Regions from separate parts of the Psychrobacillus sp. FSL H8-0487 genome, predicted to be linked through region 1. Evidence: riboswitches for the same ligand, from Rfam matches in the RefSeq annotation. Region 1 holds a riboswitch; each other region holds the start of a gene.
What was found. A riboswitch is a leader RNA that binds a small molecule or an ion and turns the genes downstream of it on or off. The one in region 1 is predicted to bind S-adenosylmethionine.
Positions count from the first base shown of each region.

Region 2: another riboswitch for S-adenosylmethionine. It lies ahead of MHI47_RS18900 (cyclase family protein); the one in region 1 lies ahead of MHI47_RS13790 (methionine ABC transporter ATP-binding protein).
Region 3: another riboswitch for S-adenosylmethionine. It lies ahead of MHI47_RS00940 (O-acetylhomoserine aminocarboxypropyltransferase/cysteine synthase family protein); the one in region 1 lies ahead of MHI47_RS13790 (methionine ABC transporter ATP-binding protein).

Region 1 is NZ_JBBOZA010000001.1:2,693,618-2,700,227, forward strand. It holds gene MHI47_RS13785 (methionine ABC transporter permease) at 1-597, opposite strand, end outside; gene MHI47_RS13790 (methionine ABC transporter ATP-binding protein) at 590-1,615, opposite strand; SAM riboswitch class I at 1,784-1,888, opposite strand; gene MHI47_RS13795 (thioredoxin family protein) at 1,923-2,243, opposite strand; gene MHI47_RS13800 (toprim domain-containing protein) at 2,255-2,605, opposite strand; gene gcvH (glycine cleavage system protein GcvH) at 2,680-3,060, opposite strand; gene MHI47_RS13810 (arsenate reductase family protein) at 3,134-3,496, opposite strand; gene MHI47_RS13815 (acyl-CoA dehydrogenase family protein) at 4,198-5,979, opposite strand; gene MHI47_RS13820 (acetyl-CoA C-acetyltransferase) at 6,010-6,610, opposite strand, start outside.
Region 2 is NZ_JBBOZA010000001.1:3,685,638-3,692,247, reverse strand. It holds gene corA (magnesium/cobalt transporter CorA) at 1-853, opposite strand, end outside; SAM riboswitch class I at 1,056-1,158, shown strand; gene MHI47_RS18900 (cyclase family protein) at 1,253-1,990, shown strand; partial or broken gene MHI47_RS18895 (5-methyltetrahydropteroyltriglutamate--homocysteine S-methyltransferase) at 2,110-2,258, shown strand; gene MHI47_RS18890 (BCCT family transporter) at 2,426-3,901, opposite strand; gene MHI47_RS18885 (hypothetical protein) at 4,145-4,504, shown strand; gene MHI47_RS18880 (M55 family metallopeptidase) at 4,738-5,562, shown strand; gene MHI47_RS18875 (ABC transporter permease) at 5,575-6,510, shown strand; gene MHI47_RS18870 (ABC transporter permease) at 6,510-6,610, shown strand, end outside.
Region 3 is NZ_JBBOZA010000001.1:178,462-185,071, forward strand. It holds gene MHI47_RS00915 (M3 family oligoendopeptidase) at 1-1,074, opposite strand, end outside; gene MHI47_RS00920 (DUF2087 domain-containing protein) at 1,234-1,989, shown strand; gene MHI47_RS00925 (GIY-YIG nuclease family protein) at 2,009-2,353, shown strand; gene MHI47_RS00930 (YdcF family protein) at 2,435-3,022, opposite strand; gene MHI47_RS00935 (glycerol-3-phosphate acyltransferase) at 3,037-3,678, opposite strand; SAM riboswitch class I at 3,836-3,950, shown strand; gene MHI47_RS00940 (O-acetylhomoserine aminocarboxypropyltransferase/cysteine synthase family protein) at 4,063-5,355, shown strand; gene MHI47_RS00945 (homoserine dehydrogenase) at 5,486-6,472, shown strand.

The DNA of each region.
Region 1 (6,610 bases):
TACCGTGGCAACAAGCGTTACGTCTGTCCTACCTCTTTGGAAACCATCTAAAAAGGCTAATGTTCCTAGTCCCCCAGCTCCGATAATACCAGCCATCGCTGTATATCCAACTAGTGAAATCGCTGTAACCGTTATGCCTGATACTAAAGCAGGCATAGATTCTGGCATTAATACTTTCCATATAATAGTAGAAGTTTTAGCACCCATCGATTTTGCAGCTTCTAGCACACCTTTATCAATTTCTCGAAGCGCTATTAACACCATACGGGCGTAGAATGGAGCAGCCCCGATTACTAAAGCCGGGAAGGCCGCATTTGGACCACGCATTGTTCCGACCAAAAACTTCGTTAAAGGTATTAGCAAAATGATCAGAATAATAAATGGAATGGAGCGGAATATATTGACGAAAGCTCCTGTTAACCAGTTTGCTAATTTGTTCGCCCACGCTTGATGAGGGCTAGTTAAGAAAAGTAGAAGACCAAGAACTAGTCCAATAATAGCTGTTAAAATTGTTGATACTGCAGTCATATATAATGTTTCAACTGTGGCTTCCCACATTTTTGGCCAATCAACATTAGGAAACAAATTATTAATCATTGTTGATCACCTCTGTATTTACTTTTTGTTCGTGTATATATCGAATTGCATCATCTATTAGTAGTGCATCTCCTTCTAACTGAAGGATGAGCGTACCAAATGCACCAGTTTGTGTATGCGAAATATTTCCTTGTACAATATTCACTTCCAAATCAAACTGTTTGATAAGTCTAGACAGTATTGGTTGTACTGTCTGCTCCCCGACAAATACGAGCTTAATCAGCTTGCCATTTGGATAAAGTTCTTTTAATTGTTGTATTGTTTGCAACGCCTTATTGGAATCACTGACCTGCGAAACAAAACGCTTCGTAATCGTTTGTTGCGGATTTTGAAATACATCTAGCACATTTCCTTCTTCTACTACATGACCTTTTTCCATAACTGCAACGCGACCACATATCTTCTGAATAACCTGCATCTCGTGGGTTATTAATACAATTGTCAGACCTAGTTTTGCATTGATACTAACTAATAAATCTAAAATAGAATCTGTAGTTTCTGGATCTAATGCAGAAGTTGCTTCATCACAAAGAAGTACTTCTGGACGGTTGGCTAATGCGCGTGCAATCCCAACCCGTTGCTTTTGTCCACCTGATAGTTGTGAAGGATAATAATGCCCTCGCCCTTCCAGACCAACCAAATCAATAAGTTCCTTTACTCTTTGAGAACGTTGAGCTGGTGGTATACCTCCGATCTCTAATGGGAAAGCAATATTCTCTTCAACCGTTCTTGACCATAACAAATTAAAATGTTGAAAAATCATACTTACCTTTTGTCTTACTTGGCGAAGCTTCACTTCATTTATCTTTGTAATGTCTTCATTATTTACGATGATTTCACCTGAAGTTGGTTTTTCTAATCCATTTAATAAGCGAATGAGTGTACTTTTGCCAGCACCACTATAACCAATAATGCCAAAGATCTCACCCTTTTTTATGTCAAGATTCACCTCTTCCACTGCTACAATCGTACCTTGTTTCGTACTAAATTTTTTGGAAATATTTTTTAAACTAATCATGGGAACCTTGCCCCCTTTCTTTAAACTATTCTATACCTATCTATTATTAACAGGTTGTTGAAATTTACTTTGTATTAAACCTTATTCTTCCCACTTTCAACTAAAAAAACCCTCCTGCAAAAGAGCAGAAGGGTTTAAAGTTATCCAATTTAATAACATTTATCCATTCTCTCATTTCCCAAAGCATTTGCTTTGCGTGACTTGGCACCATTTCATTTACATGACGGTTGCCGGGCTTCAAAGGGCACTTCCCTCCACCTCTCTTAATAAGAGTAAAACTATTAATTTGTCGGTATATCGAATGTTATCATACGACAACTTGGTCGTCAATACTTTTTATCGCATCCAAGATAAATGGAACTGACTGAAAGGCATATATTTTTTTATATACCGTCCCACCTTTAGAGATTAGCAGACATGGCACACTTTCAATTTGATGATCCATAGCAAAATCTCCAAGATAGTTAATATTTGCTTGACCAATTAAAAAAGGCTTTATCTCTTTTATAACTTGGATCATTTTACTAGCAACTTGGCAAGTACCACACATGGGTGTATAAATATAAAATATGGTAAGCTGCCCACTGTTCTTATGGCTGTTCCATTGTTCTAAGGTCCATTCATTCATATTACATCATCCTAAAGTAAATATTGTCTTTTCACTTTTATATTAACACTTTTTAATATAGAAGCCAAAACTTTGAATGGTGTGGTCGCTACTTCGCAGAACATCGGATTGGTATATAGATGAATCGCTTCAGGGTATTCTTTTCTCACGACAGAGCGAATTTGCTCACCAGACTTATCTGCATCCAGAAACGCATAAATAGGAATGCCTTCATAAGGACTTAAAATTTCTTCTAGCCTGACATTCGATATCGTTCCATTGGTGCAAATAATTTCTGTTGATTCATCCAGCAGTTTTAAAAGCTTTAATTTATCAGATCTACCCTCAACAAGAATTATCTTTTCACTAAAGACAATAGCCATTCAGCCTCTCTCCCAACTATGCCCTTTCCAATATTATATGAAAAAAACGCCGATATTAAGCGGCGTTTTCGAAATTATTCTGAAATTAATTCTTCGTATTTTTCTGGAGAAAGTAAAGCATCCACTTCAGCTGCATCAGATGGTTCAATAACAATCATCCATGCATTTTCATAAGGGGATTCGTTAACATACTCAGGGCTATCTTCTAGTTCTGTATTTACCTCTACTACTTTACCGCTAATTGGTGCATACAGTTCAGAAACAGTTTTAACCGATTCAACACTTCCAAAAGGATCTCCTGCTTTAATCTCATCTCCAACTTGTGGAAGTTCGACAAAAACGATATCTCCAAGTTCAGATTGTGCAAATTCAGTAATACCGATACGGACATTGCCGCCTTCAGTTTTTACCCATTCATGCTCTGCTGAGTATTTTAAATCTTTAGGTGCGTTCATATATATACCCCTCTCCATTAATAATACATTCATCTACTATATTCACATATTTTAATAGTAAAAACAAGTGACTTTAAGAAGTCTTCCATACATCCTCAAACTGTTGCTCCTTGAAGCCTAGCGTTAATTTATTCCCGTCAAAAACAATTGGTCGTTTAATAAGCATTCCATCCGAAGCAAGCAAGGATAGTTGTTCGTCTTCTGACATTGTTGGAAGCTTGTCTTTTAGTCCAAGCTCGCGATATTTCATACCGGAAGTGTTAAAGAATTTTTTTAGTTCTAGTCCACTTACCTCAAACATTTTTTGAAGAGTTTCTTTCGTTGGGGGACTTTCAGCTATATGATTGTCTATGTATTCTATTCCGTTATCTTTTAACCATTTACTTGCTTTTCTGCACGTTGTACATTTTGGATAGCCATAATATTGAATAGACATGTTGTACCACCTTTTTCTCTTAATCATACATAAAAGTGGAAAGGATAGGCAATTATTTTGAATAAATTAATATATGATTGAGCCTCCAATCAAGAAAAACCGAGCAAAATGCGCCCGGTCCTTTAAAAATAAGAATATAGAAATGCCATTAAATTCCGCTTCAAGCGGAAGCTTTCCGTGAGCCCGGCTTCAGCCGCTTCCCTCGCGATGCTCAGTCCAGGGTCTTCAGCTCGTGCTGTTCCCACTGGTGTCACCGCTCTGCGCTCCAAACAACTAGATCCGCTTTAAATGATTATAAAACCACCTAAATATACAAATTTCTTTTAAAATAAGTAAGGCTGAAAGGGAATCCTATCAAAGATAATGTTCCTAACCAAGCAGACATTTTTATCCCTATATTAACTTTGACTACTCTTAATATCTAAGCGAGAAGCTATGCAATATTTTAAAGTTGAGTACTACTAACTTAATTGATTGAAGTGAAAGGTGGCGACTTCTGCGGGATGAGTGAGACAGATGAGATATCACAGCGACGCGCTAGCTTATCGCTACCCCGCGAAACGCGCCCACCTGAAACGCAAATCAGTATTAGTAATTATTCATTCTTTCACCCTTAAAACACAGTGTTCACGGTACAATTTTATATACTCCTAATCTTCAAAAAAGCCGATCCACAAGGGATCGGCTTTTTCATGAATTGATTAAAGAACGTATTTTTCTGCTTCGATCAGTTTAACCGATGCTTCACGTTTTTTCTCAATTACGTTGTATGGAGTGTAGCGAGTCAATTTGCGTAAAGCAGAAATCATCATACGTTGGTTATCTCCATCTACAGCTGCAATAAGAGTTTCTTTTGCCGCTTGTTCGATTTCGATAAACGCTTCTTGTGTAAAGATTTGTGTATAAAGAAGTTTTTGTGCTGCTTTTTCTTCTCCATCACGACCGATAGCTTTTTCTGTACGAAGGACTGCGGATTCCATAGCAAATAAGTTATTAGCGATATTCGCAATGTTCACTAGTACTTCTTGCTCTGCCTCTAGTTTTGTACCAAAACGTTGAGCAGCAAGTCCAGCTACTAAAATACCAATTTTCTTCGCATTAGCTACTAATACTTTTTCTTGTGCAAGTGCTTCTGTTCCAACCTCTTCAGGCATCATCATTAATAGCTCTTCTTGTAAGCCCGCAGCTTTTTGAAGAAGTGGCAATTCACCCTTCATTGCTTTTTTCAGGAATGTTCCTGGAACGATTAAGCGGTTGATCTCGTTTGTTCCTTCGAAGATGCGGTTAATACGAGAGTCACGGTAAAGGCGCTCTACTTCATACTCTTGCATGAAGCCATATCCACCATGTAATTGAACAGCTTCGTCAACAATGTAATCTAGAACCTCAGATCCTACTACTTTGTTAATAGAACATTCAATTGCATATTCAGCGATAGAAGCAGCAATTGCTTTTCCGTCTTTTTGCTCTTCTGGACTTAACTGACTCATACGCTCTTCAAAGTATCCTACAGTACGGTAGATTAAGCTTTCTGTCGCATATAATTTTGAAGCCATTGTAGCTAGTTTGTTCTTCGTTAAATTAAAGGAAGAGATTGGTGTTTTAAATTGTTGACGTTGGTTTGTATAAGCGATTGCTAACTCTAATGCACGTTTAGATCCACCAATTGTACCTACCCCTAATTTATAACGACCAATATTTAATATGTTGAAAGCGATAACGTGACCGCGTCCGATTTCACCTAAAAGATTATCAACAGGAACTTGAGCATCTTGTAAGATTAATGTACGAGTTGAAGATGATTTGATACCCATTTTCTTCTCTTCTGCTCCTACAGACACGCCTGGGAATGTTTTTTCTACGATAAATGCAGAGAATTTGTCTCCATCCACTTTAGCGTAAACAACGAATACATCTGCAAATCCAGCATTAGTAATCCATTGTTTTTCCCCATTTAATACATAATGTGTACCTTCAGCATTTAACTTCGCCGTAGTTTTTGCGCCTAGTGCATCAGATCCTGAACCTGGTTCTGTAAGTGCATAAGCAAATATCTTCTCACCTGATGCAGATGACGGAAGGTATTTTTGTTTTTGTTCTTCATTACCAAATAGAACGATTGGCAGTGTACCAATTCCAACATGTGCTCCGTGAGTAATGGAATATCCACCGGCTACAGACATTTTTTCTGAAATTAGTGCAGAAGAAATTTTGTCTAAGCCAATTCCACCATATTCTTCTGGAATATCAGCTGCAAGTAGACCTAGGTCACCCGCTTCTTTTAATAAACGAACAGAGTGTTCAAATTCATGATGCTCCAAGTTTTCTACCACTGGAAGTACTGAGTTTTTAACATACTCCTCTGTCGTTTTCGCAATCATCTTTTGCTCGTCGTTAAAATCCTCTGGTGTAAATATACGACTAGCGTCTAAATCTTCTACTAAAAACGCTCCGCCTTTAATTGCCTCTTTTAATTCGTTCATATATATTCCTCCTATTTGTTTAAAAGATTCTTATAGTAATTCGAAAACTCCAGCAGCTCCCATACCGCCACCGATACACATTGTAACAACTCCAAATTGCTTCCCTTGACGTCTTAACTCACTCATCATTTTCAATGTTAATATTGTTCCCGTCGCTCCAAGTGGATGACCAAGTGCAATTGCTCCACCATTTACATTCACCTTATCCATATCTAAGCCTAAATGACGAACAACTTGAATTGATTGAGAAGCAAATGCTTCGTTGATCTCCCAAAGATCGATGTCCTCAATGGATAATCCAGCAAGTTTTAATGCTTTTGGTACTGCTACAATCGGTCCAATCCCCATTACTTCAGGAGGTACTCCACCAACTGCAAAAGAACGGAATTTTGCAAGTGGTTTTAAACCTTGTGCTTCAGCTACTTCACGGTCCATGATTAGAACAGCACCTGCTCCATCAGAAGTTTGCGATGCATTTCCTGCCGTTACGGATCCACGAACATTGAATGCAGGACGTAATTTTGCAAGTGTTTCCAGTGAAGTTCCAACACGTACGCCTTCGTCCATTTCGAACATGAATTTTTTCTGTTGTGCTTTATTGTTTTCGTCTACAAAATGCTTGATAACTTCA
Region 2 (6,610 bases), 990 kb from region 1:
GTTCAGGCATGTTTGCAAAGTTCATACCGTATACTCCAACAATGAACGTTAAGGGTATAAAAACAGTTGATACAATCGTTAAGATCATCATGATACGGTTCATCCTACTAGAGTTTATCGACATATGACTATCACGTATATCAGCTGTCAGCTCTCGATTAGATTCAATCATTTCCGTCAGTCGTATTAAATGGTCGTAAATATCGGCAAAGTAGGTGTGTTCTGTTTGCTGTAAATTCATTCGTTCTGAATTTAATATTCTATAAAGTAAATCTCGCATAGGAATAACTGTACGTCTTAAACGCAACAAATCTCCTCGTAGATCAAACACTGAATCCATAGAAAAATGGCGCATATCATAAGTAAGCTTGTCTTCTACAGCATTTAAATAGCCTTCAATTTTATAGACAATCGGAAAATAGGCATCTACTACTGTATCGATGATATTATAAGTTGCATGGATAGCACCTCTATCCCAGCCTTGTGAATTTTGTCTAATACGCTGCCGTGCTTGCTCCATTTCATGCATCGGATGGAAATGAAATGACACTACATAGTCTTGACCAACAAATATGTCTAACTCTTCCGCTTCTAATGTTTCCTCATTGAAAGAATGTAAAACAAAGAAGTTATAACCATCATAATAGTCCACTTTAGGACGCTGTAGCCTTTGTAAGCAATCCTCAATTGCCAGTGGATGAAAACGAAAGAAAGAACTAAGCAAAAGTTCTTCTTCTTTGGTTGGCTCGGCAATGTCAATCCAGTACCATTCAAACTTTCTCCGTTTTATATCTTCTATAGGAAAGTCATTTACTATTTCATGATCGGTCGTTATGCCAATCGTATGGATCATACATACCCCTCTTTTCATCACTATCTCTTTTCATATTATCTCATAGTCTTCATATTATTAATGTACCTAAAAAACAGAGGAAATGAAAAGAAAATTATGATGCTTCCACCATTAAAAATATTATATTCTAAATAAAAAGAAAATAATGGTTGACTTAGGTAATTTCTATTTGTATACTAGGTGTTAATCAAATAAAACAACTTTCTTATCAAGAGAGGTGGAGGGACTTGGCCCTATGATACCTCAGCAACAGGCAAAAATTTGTACTGTGCTAATTCCAGAAGCGTTATGCTTGAAGATAAGAAGAGACTAATTCACCGATGACGTGTAAACCTCTTCTTGTTTCTAAGAAGGGGTTTTATTTGATTTTAACTATAAAAAATAGGAGGAGAAATCAATATGTCATCGGAATTACTAAAAGCATTCAACACATTGAAGGAAAAGCAGTGGGTAGATTTAACACACACATTTGGAGCTAATTCACCACATTTCGCCGCTTTTAAAGCAGCTGAAATCGACACATTGTTTAATCATGATGATGGATTCTTTGCACAAAGCTTTCAATTTGCAGGACAGTACGGCACACATATAGATGCACCTATACATTTTGTAAGGGATACGCGTTACTTAGAAGAACTCGAATTGAAAGAATTGGTATTACCATTAGTCGTCATTGATCAGTCAAAGGAAGCGGCTGAAGATAATGATTTTACTTTATCGGTGGATGACATTTTCACATTTGAAAAAGCTCACGGAAAAATCGAAGAAGGCTCATTTGTCGCTCTTAGAACCGATTGGAGTAAACGTTGGCCAGACGAAAAGGAATTTAACAATATGGATGCAGCGGGTAATAATCACGCGCCGGGTTGGGGATTAGAAGCTTTAAAGTTTTTATTTCAAGAACGAAAGATTAAAGCAATAGGACATGAAACATTCGACACGGATTCAAGTGCGGATTATCTAAAAAACGGCGCATTACACGGAGAATATTATGTTCTTGAACAAGACACTTACCAAATAGAATTATTGACGAACTTAGATAAGCTTCCTGCAACAGGAGCCATTATTTTCAATATCGTCCCGAAGCCAGAAAAAGCCTCTGGATTCCCAGTTCGATCATTTGCCATCTTACCATAGAAGGAGTGAGATAAATGGACAGTTCAAACAGCTATTCAAGCACCATTTCGAGCGGACACTGTAGAAAGTTTGTTAAGACCAGAAAGTTTACTGGCGGGCTTTAGACTTCTTTGAACACAGAAGTAACTCAATATGTTCCGCTGGAGCAGTTGAGTATTAGTCCGCAATGCAGATTTGCTTCTAGACATCATGGTAATAAGCTTACAGAAGAACAGCGGTATAAAAGATTAAAAACATTGTTGATATTTCTAGAGAAGTTTGGAGTTAATCCGTGTAAGATCTCGACTACTTTCCATACTCATTTGTAGAATACTGTAGCTGAGTAAAAATATAACTTTCTTTCTCGGGTCTCATTTGATAATGAGAAAGAAAGTAAAGTTTTAAACATAAATGAAATGCCAAGGGAATAAACCCTTGGCATTTCATTTGTTTTCATTATTTTCTTTCTGCTTTTAAAGCCTTAAACAGTGAAATAATCATAAGTAACATTACGAATGAAAATGGTAAGGCGGCAATAATAATTGTATTTTGTAATGCCGCTAATCCATTAACGGATAACAAAATAATAGCGATTACGGATAATGTGATTCCCCAAGCGAGCTTCACTCTGTTCGGTGGAGTCAGTGACCCGTTGGTCGACTGCATACCAAGAACGAAAGTGGCAGAATCTGCCGAAGTAATGAAAAAGGAAGCAATTAATAACACAGCAAAAACAGAAATACCTGTAGAGAAAGGCATCATATGGAACATTTCAAAAATAGTCAATTCAGTAGATGCTTGTGCTAAATCAGCAATGCCTCTTTTCTGAAAGTCAATGGCTGTTGTACCAAAAGCTGAAAACCAAAATGTTCCCAGTAAAGTAGGTGCTACAAGAACACCTGTAACAAACTCACGTATTGTACGACCTTTAGATACTCGAGCAATGAACATACTAACGAATGGTGCCCATGAGATCCACCAAGCCCAATAGAAGATAGTCCAATTGTCTAGCCACTCTCGATTATGACCATTCAATGGGGATGTACGAAAACTCATTTGTACAATATTCCCTAAATAACCTCCGAAAGAATCTGTAAACATATCTAGAATCAGTAAGGTAGGTCCCATAATAACGACAAAACCAAGTAAAGCAAGAGCTAATAGTAAATTTATATTGGACAAATATTTTATCCCTTTACTTAATCCAGACCAAGCAGATGCTACAAAGAGGACGGTGACAACCGCTATAATGATAATCTGAGACGTAATGCCAATTTTGAAGCCAAATAAGTAATTTAAGCCGGCATTAATTTGAACAGCACCGAATCCAAGAGAAGTAGCAACGCCAAATGCTGTGGCAAAGACAGCGAGCACATCTACGAGAGTACCCCATGGGCCTTCCATTCGTTTGCCGAAAATTGGTTTCAAAGTGGAGGAGATTAAGCCTGGTTCCCCCTTACGGAATTGGAAGAATGCAAGAGATAATGCAACAACCCCATACATAGCCCAAACATGGAATCCCCAGTGGAAGTAAGTTTGACGAAGGGATTCTTTAAAAGCTGCATTCGTACCTGGTTCAGCTGTGGCAGGATCAATGGCAAAATGTGACAAGGGTTCAGCTGCCCCATAAAAGACAAGCCCAATTCCCATACCAGCAGAAAACAACATAGAAATCCAAGTAATAGTTGAAAATTGCGGACGATCTGAATCTTTTCCCAGTCGGATTTTTCCATAGGGACTAAAGATGAAGAAGATGCTTAATACTAACATTAGCGTCATAAGTAACATATAGTACCAACCAAATGATGAAGCAACGAAAGTTTTAATAGTACTAGTAAAAGCTTCAAAACTTTCCGGGGCTAAAGCACCGTATCCAACAGCTAAAACTATTAAACCAATCGTTATATAAAATACCTTTGATAATTTTTTCATGTTTTCCCTCTCTCGCGTTTTTATCCTAAACGCTTAACTATACTAATAAAATATTATAGAATCAACCAAAATACTTATATTTATTCCTTATAGTATTACCATTTTAGCTTAGATTGAAACTTCTTCTTTCCCAATAAAGCCTATCAAGCTGTTTTTATTTTTACTTAATGGGGATGTTTGTCTAGTTAGTTTCTTCTCCTCTTGCATTTACTAATAGTAGTGCAAGAAGGAGGTGAATTAACAATGAATCAACATCAACATCAACAACCCTGTTCCTGTAATCCTTGTCAACAAAAGCAGTGGCAACAACCAGCTGCTCAACCAGTTGTTTGTCCTCCGCAATACCGAGTGCGTGATTCGTTCTTACCTAGAATGCAGCCTGTTATCCATCCAATTGTAAATGTGAATAGAGAGCATATCGTAAACGTTCCTCAGCACTTTTACACAGTTACAAATCAAAATGTAATGGTACCCGGCAGCCAACAGGCATTTCCTATGCAACAAGGACAGTTTCCACAACAATCATTTGGTCAACCTTACGGACAACAGTTTGGGCAACAACAATTCGGACAGCAACAGTTCTTCCCAGGTCAGAATAGATAATTCATCTGTATTCTAGTTTTCTTCGTTATGAAGAAAACAACAGCAAATGCCTTTATATCAAAGTGCATTTGCTTTTTTATTATGATTTTAATGTAAAGCTTTTCTTTCTAATCATTCGATACAATGTATCTATGTATTTAGATGTATTGTAATATTCAGTATATTTTGATAAAGTTTATAATTATTTCGGTTTCTAAAAGAAAGAGAAAAGTAGAAAGATACGGGGGAATAATATGAAGCTATTTTTATCGGTCGATATGGAAGGAATAACAGGTTTGCCAGATTACACGTTTGTAGAGTCCAACAAGCATAATTACGAACGGGCGAGACGTATAATGACTCAAGAAGCAAATGCCATTGTGGAAGGTGCTTTATCAAAAGGTATAAAAGAAGTACTAGTCAATGACAGTCACTCTAAAATGAATAATCTCCTGGTAGAAGAATTACATCCAGATGCTTCCTTAATCACAGGGGATTTTAAGCCTTATTCAATGGTGCATGCACTAGATGAAACGTATTTAGGAGCTGTTTTTGCAGGTTATCATTCAAGGGCTGGACAACCCGGTGTAATGAGTCACTCGATGATATTTGGGGTTCGTAATATGTACATAAATGAAGTAGTAGTTGGAGAACTTGGATTAAATGCATTTGTAGCAGGATATTATGGTGTGCCAGTTATTATGGTGGCAGGAGATGACGGTGCGTGTAGGGAAGCGGAGGACCTTCTACCTGGTGTCGTGACTGCAGTGGTGAAGGAGTCTATTTCTCGTTCAGCTGTTAAGACGTTACATCCTTTAAAATCACAGGCCTTGCTTAGAGAGAAAATAGTGGAGGCTATAGAAAAACGAGATCAAATAAAGCCTCTAACTCCTCCTGAAAAACCAGTACTAAGAATTGAATTTGTAAACTATGGTCAAGCGGAGTGGGCGGCTTTAATGCCGGGTTGTGAAATTATAAAAGATACTACAGTGGTGGAGTTTAAAGCGAAAGATATTTTAGAAGCATATCGAGCAATGCTTGTTATGGTGGAATTAGCGTTACAAGCTAAATTCTGTTAAGGGGGCTTTTGAATGGGAAAATATATTGTTAAGCGTTTTATCATGATGATTGCGACAATTCTCATCATTGCTACATTAACCTTCGTATTGATGCACTTAATACCCGGTTCTCCATTTGAGGGAGAGCGGACGACTAATCCTACCATTCAAGCAAACTTAGAAAAATTTTATAAACTAGACGAACCCCTTCATATTCAATATTTAAGTTATTTAAAATCCATTGTCACATTTGACTTTGGGCCATCTATTAAGAAGCCGAATGAATCCGTAAATGAATTGTTAGCGCGGGGATTCCCGATTTCCTTTGAACTTGGGATGGCTACTATTTTAGTAGCTTTGCTTTCAGGGATCATACTGGGTACGATTGCTGCACTTCGACATAATGGCCTGGTAGACTACTTCGCCATGACATTTGCAGTAGTTGGTATATCTGTACCTAACTTCGTACTTGCAACATTACTTATTCAACAACTTGCTGTGACCTGGGACTTGCTACCGGCAGCAACCTGGTCTAGTCCGTTACATATGATATTGCCTATAATAGCCCTTGCAACGGGACCCACCGCTATTATTGCTCGCTTAACTAGATCTAGTATGTTAGAGGTGCTTACACAAGATTATATTAAAATGGCCCGTGCTAAAGGATTATCTCCCGTACGGATAATTGTTCGCCATGCATTAAGAAATGCACTTATGCCAGTTGTAACAATTTTAGGGACGATGCTTGCTGGAATACTAACAGGTACTTTTGTAATCGAGCGTATTTTTGCCATTCCAGGTATGGGGAAATATTTCGTGGAGAGTATTAATAATCGAGATTACCCCGTAATCATGGGTACAACTGTGTTTTATAGCGCATTTCTAGTGTTCATGCTATTCATTGTAGATATTGTCTACGGATTACTGGACCCACGTATAAAATTACACCGAAAAGAAGGGGATGCCTAATGACAAATTCACAAGAAGTAGTGTCCCCACAGCATGTAAAAGATGAGTGGTTTCAACCTCTACCAAAGAAGCATGGAGGAGCAGAAACGGTTGTAAGACC
Region 3 (6,610 bases), 2.5 Mb from region 1:
TTCATGCGTTAATACATCAATATCTCCAGATGTTCCATTGAAGTTAGAGAAAATATAAGGAGATTCATAGTTATCGATAAACGTACAATAACCACCTGCTTCTTTTCCCTTTTTCGCAACTAAGTCCATCAATTCACGGTCAATCATAAATTGGAAGAACTCCGCTGTTTCAGGAGAGAGCTCCTCGTACATTTTCTTGCCGTTTTCAACAATCCACTCCGGAGAACCTTGTGGTGTTGCGTTCCCACTTAAGAAGTTAAAAGGCTCATCATAATACTTCAGACTGTCTACGCCTATGCGTTTTGCTTGTCGCTCATAAAGTCTAGTTGCAACAGGAACGATAAAATCACGGACCTGATCACGGAATTTTTTTACCATCTCTGCATTGTAATCGATACGGTTCATACGAATATAGCCGAGCTCTACAAAGTTCTTGTACCCGAGAGTTGTTGCTATTTCATGGCGTACTTTTACTAGTTGATCATAAAGGTCATCAAATTTCGCTTCATTTTTATGGAAAAATCCACTACTAGTCTCTTTTGCTTTTTTACGAGTATCACGATCGGTAGATTCAGCATATGGTCCCAGCTGTGCAAGTGTTAATGTTTCCCCGTTAAATTCTACTTGTGCGGAAGCAACTAGCTTCGAGTAGTCGGATGCAAGCTTATTTTCTTTTTGCATAAGAGAAATAATTTCCGGTGAGAATGCCTTAATCTGATAATCTGCCAAATCGAATAGTTGATTGCCCCATTTATCCTCCAGTTCATCTCGAAAAGGTGATTCAACCAACGCTTTGTAGTATTCAGTAATCATCTCTTCAATTTCAGGATTCGTTTCATCAAAATAATCACGCTCTTTTTGATAGAACTCATCATTAGTATCGATAGATGCACGAATATAAACTAAGTTTGCTTGTGTAGAATAATCATTGCGAAATGCATTGATATTCTCGATTGCCTCATTCTGTTCTGCTACAGAAGAAGCTTCTTTAAATTTTGTTAATAACTCTCTAAATGTAGATTTGTCTTGTTCTAAATTTGGACGTTTATATTCATAATCGTTAAATGTAACCAATGGAATTCCCCTCTCTATCGTTTCGCTTTACGAAACTCCTTATTCATATTGTTTATTATTTTCAGATAAATTGCAACCACATTTTTACATATTGATAATTTACAAACGTTATTATATAATGTTTGTAAATTAATAAACAAAGATTGGTTGTGTTTGTATATGGAAGTGTCAGAATTACTTTGGAGTGCCTCCTCAGAACAGTTAAAGTCAGGGTATGCTGAAGAAGACGAAATGTATATTTGTATTATGTGCGGTTTTAAAGTTGAAAAGGGATTCATTTATCCAAAGAATAATATGTTATATGAAGCAGAAAAATTCATGAAGCATCATATTGAAATGGAGCATGACTCTGTTTTTCAATATCTAATAGGGCTTAACAAAAAATTTACTGGCTTAACCGAACATCAAAATAGCCTATTACGCCTCTTTTATGAGGGTAGAAGTGATGCAGAAATACAAACAGAGTTAGGAATTGGAAGCTCTTCTACGATTCGAAATCATCGTTTCGTATTAAAGGAAAAGGAGCGACAAGCAAAAGTGTTTTTAGCGATGATGGAAATGTTAAAGGCAAAAGACAATCATGCACCGACATTTTTACCGCTTCATAAGACTGCAACGATGGTGGACGATCGGTATAACATCACGCAAGAAGAACAAAAAGATATCGAAAGTAAATTCTTCCCAGACGGAATAGATGGACCTCTTATGAAATTTCCGAGGAAAGAAAAGCAAAAACTAGCAACCTTAAGAGTTCTGATCCAAAGATTTGAAAAAGGAAAAACTTACACAGAGAAAGAAATAAATCATGTACTAAAGAATGCTTATGAGGATTTCGTAACATTAAGACGTTACTTAATAGAGTATGGATTTTTGGACAGACAAGACGATGGTAGTGCGTATTGGGTGAAAAACTAAGTAGAAGGATGGAATATAAATGGATCGCAAAAAAGAATTAAAACAAGAATATAAAGAAATTAAAATCGAGGGCGGAATTTACGTCATCACAAACAAACGAAACGGTAAAAAGTATGTAGCTTCTACACCTAATTTTAAAACGTTGAATGGGGTTAAATTTACATTAGAAAACGGACTCCATTCAAATAAAAATCTGCAAAAGGACTGGACTCAGTTCGGCAAAGATAATTTTGACATAGAGCATATGGAGATTATTAAAAAAGAGGAAACTGAAAGTAGGGTAGGCAAAAAAGAATTAGAAAGGTTATTGGAGAAATGGTTAGAAAAACTACAACCTTTCGGTGAAGAAGGGTATCATAGCTAAAATGAATTTTATGGAATAGTAAAAAGATGGGTATCAAGAAAATAACACGATAATTACTTAATACCCATCTATTTGTAACAATCAATTCCCCAAAATATATGCCTTTAACAACGCGACACGTTCTCGCGTACGAACCTTGAATTCAACCACTTTGGGAGTTTTAGCAGCCACGACATCTGATTTCCATCCTAGTTTACTTGCTAGTACTTTGGATCGTTGTAAATGGTAGTCGCTTGTTATAAGGGTGACGGAGTCGATATTACTGGGTAGTAATTCTTGTGAGAACAGTAGATTTTCATATGTTGAGGTGGCTTTGTCTTCTAAGATGAGTCGATCTTCGGCTATGCCATTTTCCAATAGAAAATCTCTCATCACCACGGCCTCTTCGATATCTTCATCGGGACCTCGTCCACCTGAAAGTACTAATTTTACATGGGTATATTTTTGGGCATACGCAAGAGCAGCCTCCAATCGATACTGTAAAGCAAAAGAAGGGATATTCCCTTTTTTCACTTTGGCACCAAGCACAATAGCATATTGATTGGTGCCATCTGCCTTTGGATTTTGACCATTTTCAAGCCAATTACTCGTGAGAACCCATATCCCAATTCCACTAGAAATAATCACTACTAATGGGATAAGCACGATCCACCTCATTTTCTTCTTCATGATATTCACTCATTTCATACAGATGGTTTCTTCTTACTTAAGAAAGTGGAGATTCTCATCTCTTCCTTTCGCATTAAACGACGGAAATTCTCGAGATGTAGTACAACAGCCATCAAAAATAGGAATCCGGCAATAGCCATTGGCCCTACTCCTTCTGCAAACCAAATGGATGCACCGATAAAAACAAAGTAAAAAACAAACACACCAATTAATAAATAGTCCGTTAATAATGTAGTTCCGATTAATAATATAAGTCCGATTAAACCAAGCGGCCAGCTAAGAGCAAGTAGTACACCAATAAGGGATGCAGTGCCTTTACCACCTTTAAATTTAGTGTAAAGAGGGAAGTTATGTCCAAGTATTACAGCAGCACCTGCACTATATAGCAGGATGTCCTGTTCCACTATCGAAAAATGTGCGTACTGTGAAACCCAAAAACCCGTCCCAATTACGACTATAACTCCCTTTAAAATATCAATTATGGCAACTAAAATGCCATATTTTGCGCCAAGAACAATAGCTGCATTTGAGGCGCCAGAATTTTTTAAGCCCTCTTTTTTAATATTTACCCCACTCAGATACTGAGCTATTTTAGAACCGTGAATGGACCCAACAAGATAACTGATCACAAGGATACAAATCATCGGAATGAGCATTTTTTTCACCCCCATTAACTTCAATATATTAAACGAATGAAAAGATGAGAAGTTTCAGAATTTTAAAGTATATGTTTTTTAATTATTCAAAAAAGTATTGACAAATAGATTGGTAGAAATCTATACTGTGTAACAAGATGGAAAACTAAATCTAATACTCTTATCAAGAGTGGCGGAGGGAATAGGCCCTACGATGCCCGGCAACCAACAAGTTCTCAACTTGGAAAGGTGCTAAATCCTACAAATTCTAAATTGAATTTGGAAGATAAGAGGAGGAACATGCGAATTTGCACCCTCTTCTTAATTGAAGAGGGTTTTTTGTTTGTTCTAATCCTCCCTCGCCTCCATAAGCGTCCATCTAACTACATTTTAGGAGGAATTCAAATGACCAATCTACAAAAAGAAACACTACTTTTACACGGTGGCCAACAACCAGATCCAGTGACTGGATCACGAGCAGTACCCATTCATAAGACGACATCCTTTGTATTTAGAGATACAGAACATGCACAAAACCTATTTGCTCTTGCAGAAACAGGTAATATCTATTCACGTATTACGAATCCAACTGTGGATGTATTTGAACAACGAATTGCATTATTAGAGGGGGGAACGGCAGCAGTTGCATTTTCTTCAGGAATGGCAGCTATCGCATTTTCTATATTAAACATTGCAGGAGCAGGAGACGAAATTATTGCTGCTGAGAATTTATACGGTGGTACGTTTAATTTATTTGCTCATACATTGCCGCGATATGGTATAACGGTGAAATTTGTAGATTCTACAGATCCAGAAAATTTCCGAGCTGCTGTGACAGATAAAACGAAAGCATTTTTTGGAGAAATTATAGGAAACCCAAGCTTAAATGTATTAGATATAGAAAACGTAGCAGCCATTGCTAACGAAGTAGGAGTGCCTTTACTTGTAGATAGCACATTTGCTACTCCATATGGATCGAACCCTATTAAGTACGGTGCTCATGTCGTAATTCATTCAGCGACTAAGTGGATTGGTGGTCATGGTACTACGATTGGTGGAGTTGTAGTAGATGGAGGAAACTTCAATTGGGACTCCGAGAAATTTCCAGGATTCACACAACCGGATGTGACCTATCATGGTCTAAGATATGGAATAGACGTTCCAAACGTGGCATTTGCAGTGAAATTACGCGTTCAATTGCTTCGTGATTTTGGTCCAACTTTAAGTCCTGAAGCAGCATTTTCCTTTTTACAAGGACTAGAAACACTTCATTTACGCGTACCAAAGCATAATGAAAATGCACAAAAAATTGCGGAGTACTTAGAAAGTAACGAAGAAGTAACTTGGGTTAACTACTTAGGTTTAGAAAGTCATCCCTCCCATGAGCTTGCTAAAAAGTACTTACAGAATGGTTTTGGTTCCATCCTAACTTTTGGAGTGAAAGGTGGTAAAGAGGCAGGTCGTAATATTATCGATAATATTGAAATTTGGTCGCATGTAGCTAATGTCGGGGATGCTAAATCGCTAATAATCCACCCTGCATCTACAACACATCAGCAGTTAACTCCTGAAGACTTGGTGAAATCGGGCGTTACAGAAGACTTAATTCGCTTGTCTGTTGGACTAGAGGCGGTTGAGGATTTACAGTCTGCCCTTGATAAAGTACTTGTGGGAAAAACAAATGTCCTCTCTAGATAGAATTTTATTGATAATTGAGTAAAAATGGGCTACAATATGTAAAATAGTTCTTCGTATATGAATGCGATTAGATTTTACAAATTGAAGCAAATTGGAACTCAATTGTGCAAATTCAGTTGGAGGAGATAGCATGGCGACGATAAAAGCAGCAATCCTAGGTTTCGGAACAGTCGGGCAAGGGATTTACAACATTGTAAATGAAAAAAGAGAAGATCTGAAAAAGTCTTTAGGATTAGAACTAGAAATTAGTGCGATCCTCGTAAACAATGTTGGAAAAGAAAGAATGGCTACACCTGGTGTGTTAGTAACTGATAACTTTGAGGATATTATTAATATACCTGGACTCCAAGTGGTATTCGAGGCAATTGTAAATGAGGAACCGGCATATAACTACTTATGTAGAGCGATTGATAAAGGATGTCATGTAATAACAGCAAATAAAGTAATGTTCTCCAAATATAGTATTCCATTACATGAGCGTGCAAAGTCTCGTGGAGTATTTATAGGATATGAAGCAACAACAGCCGGCGGAGTTCCAGTTATTAAGACATTAAAAAATCTATTACAAGTTAACTCAGTGAAAAGAATCCAAGGGATCTTAAATGGTACATCGAACTACATTTTGACACAAATGCGTCAGGATGAATGTCCATTTGATGACTCATTAAAAGAGGCGCAGGACCTTGGTTATGCAGAAGCAGATCCATTTAACGATGTGTCCGGGCAAGATGCTTTCCGAAAACTGATGATACTAAGCGCACTAGCGTTTAAAAAACAGCCAAATTGGAACGATGTTCGTGTAGTTGGTATTGATGAAATCTCATTAGAGGATGTCCGCAAAGCCAAAGAACAAGGACTACGTTATCGCCATGTAGCAGAAATAGAGCAAGACGAAAACGGTGAACTATACGCATCAGTTGGTCCACAACTAGTAGGGCCAGATCATCCATTATACTCAATAGAAGGTGTAAACAACGCAGTTGCACTAGATACAAACTATATTGGAACATTAACATTAGTCGGTCCAGGAGCAGGTATGTACCCAACAGCAAGTGTGATGGTAGAAGATTATGCAGAAATAATCGGAAAAAGAGCTGGATTCTTTATTACTATATAATTTTTAGTTTAGGGTACTAGTATATTTTATTTATTTACTTAATTGATTGAAGTGGAGGGCGGCGACTCCAGCGGGAAGCGTCCGCCTGAAGCGAAAATCAACGGTATTGTTTACAGGACCTATTAATAAAAAAGGACA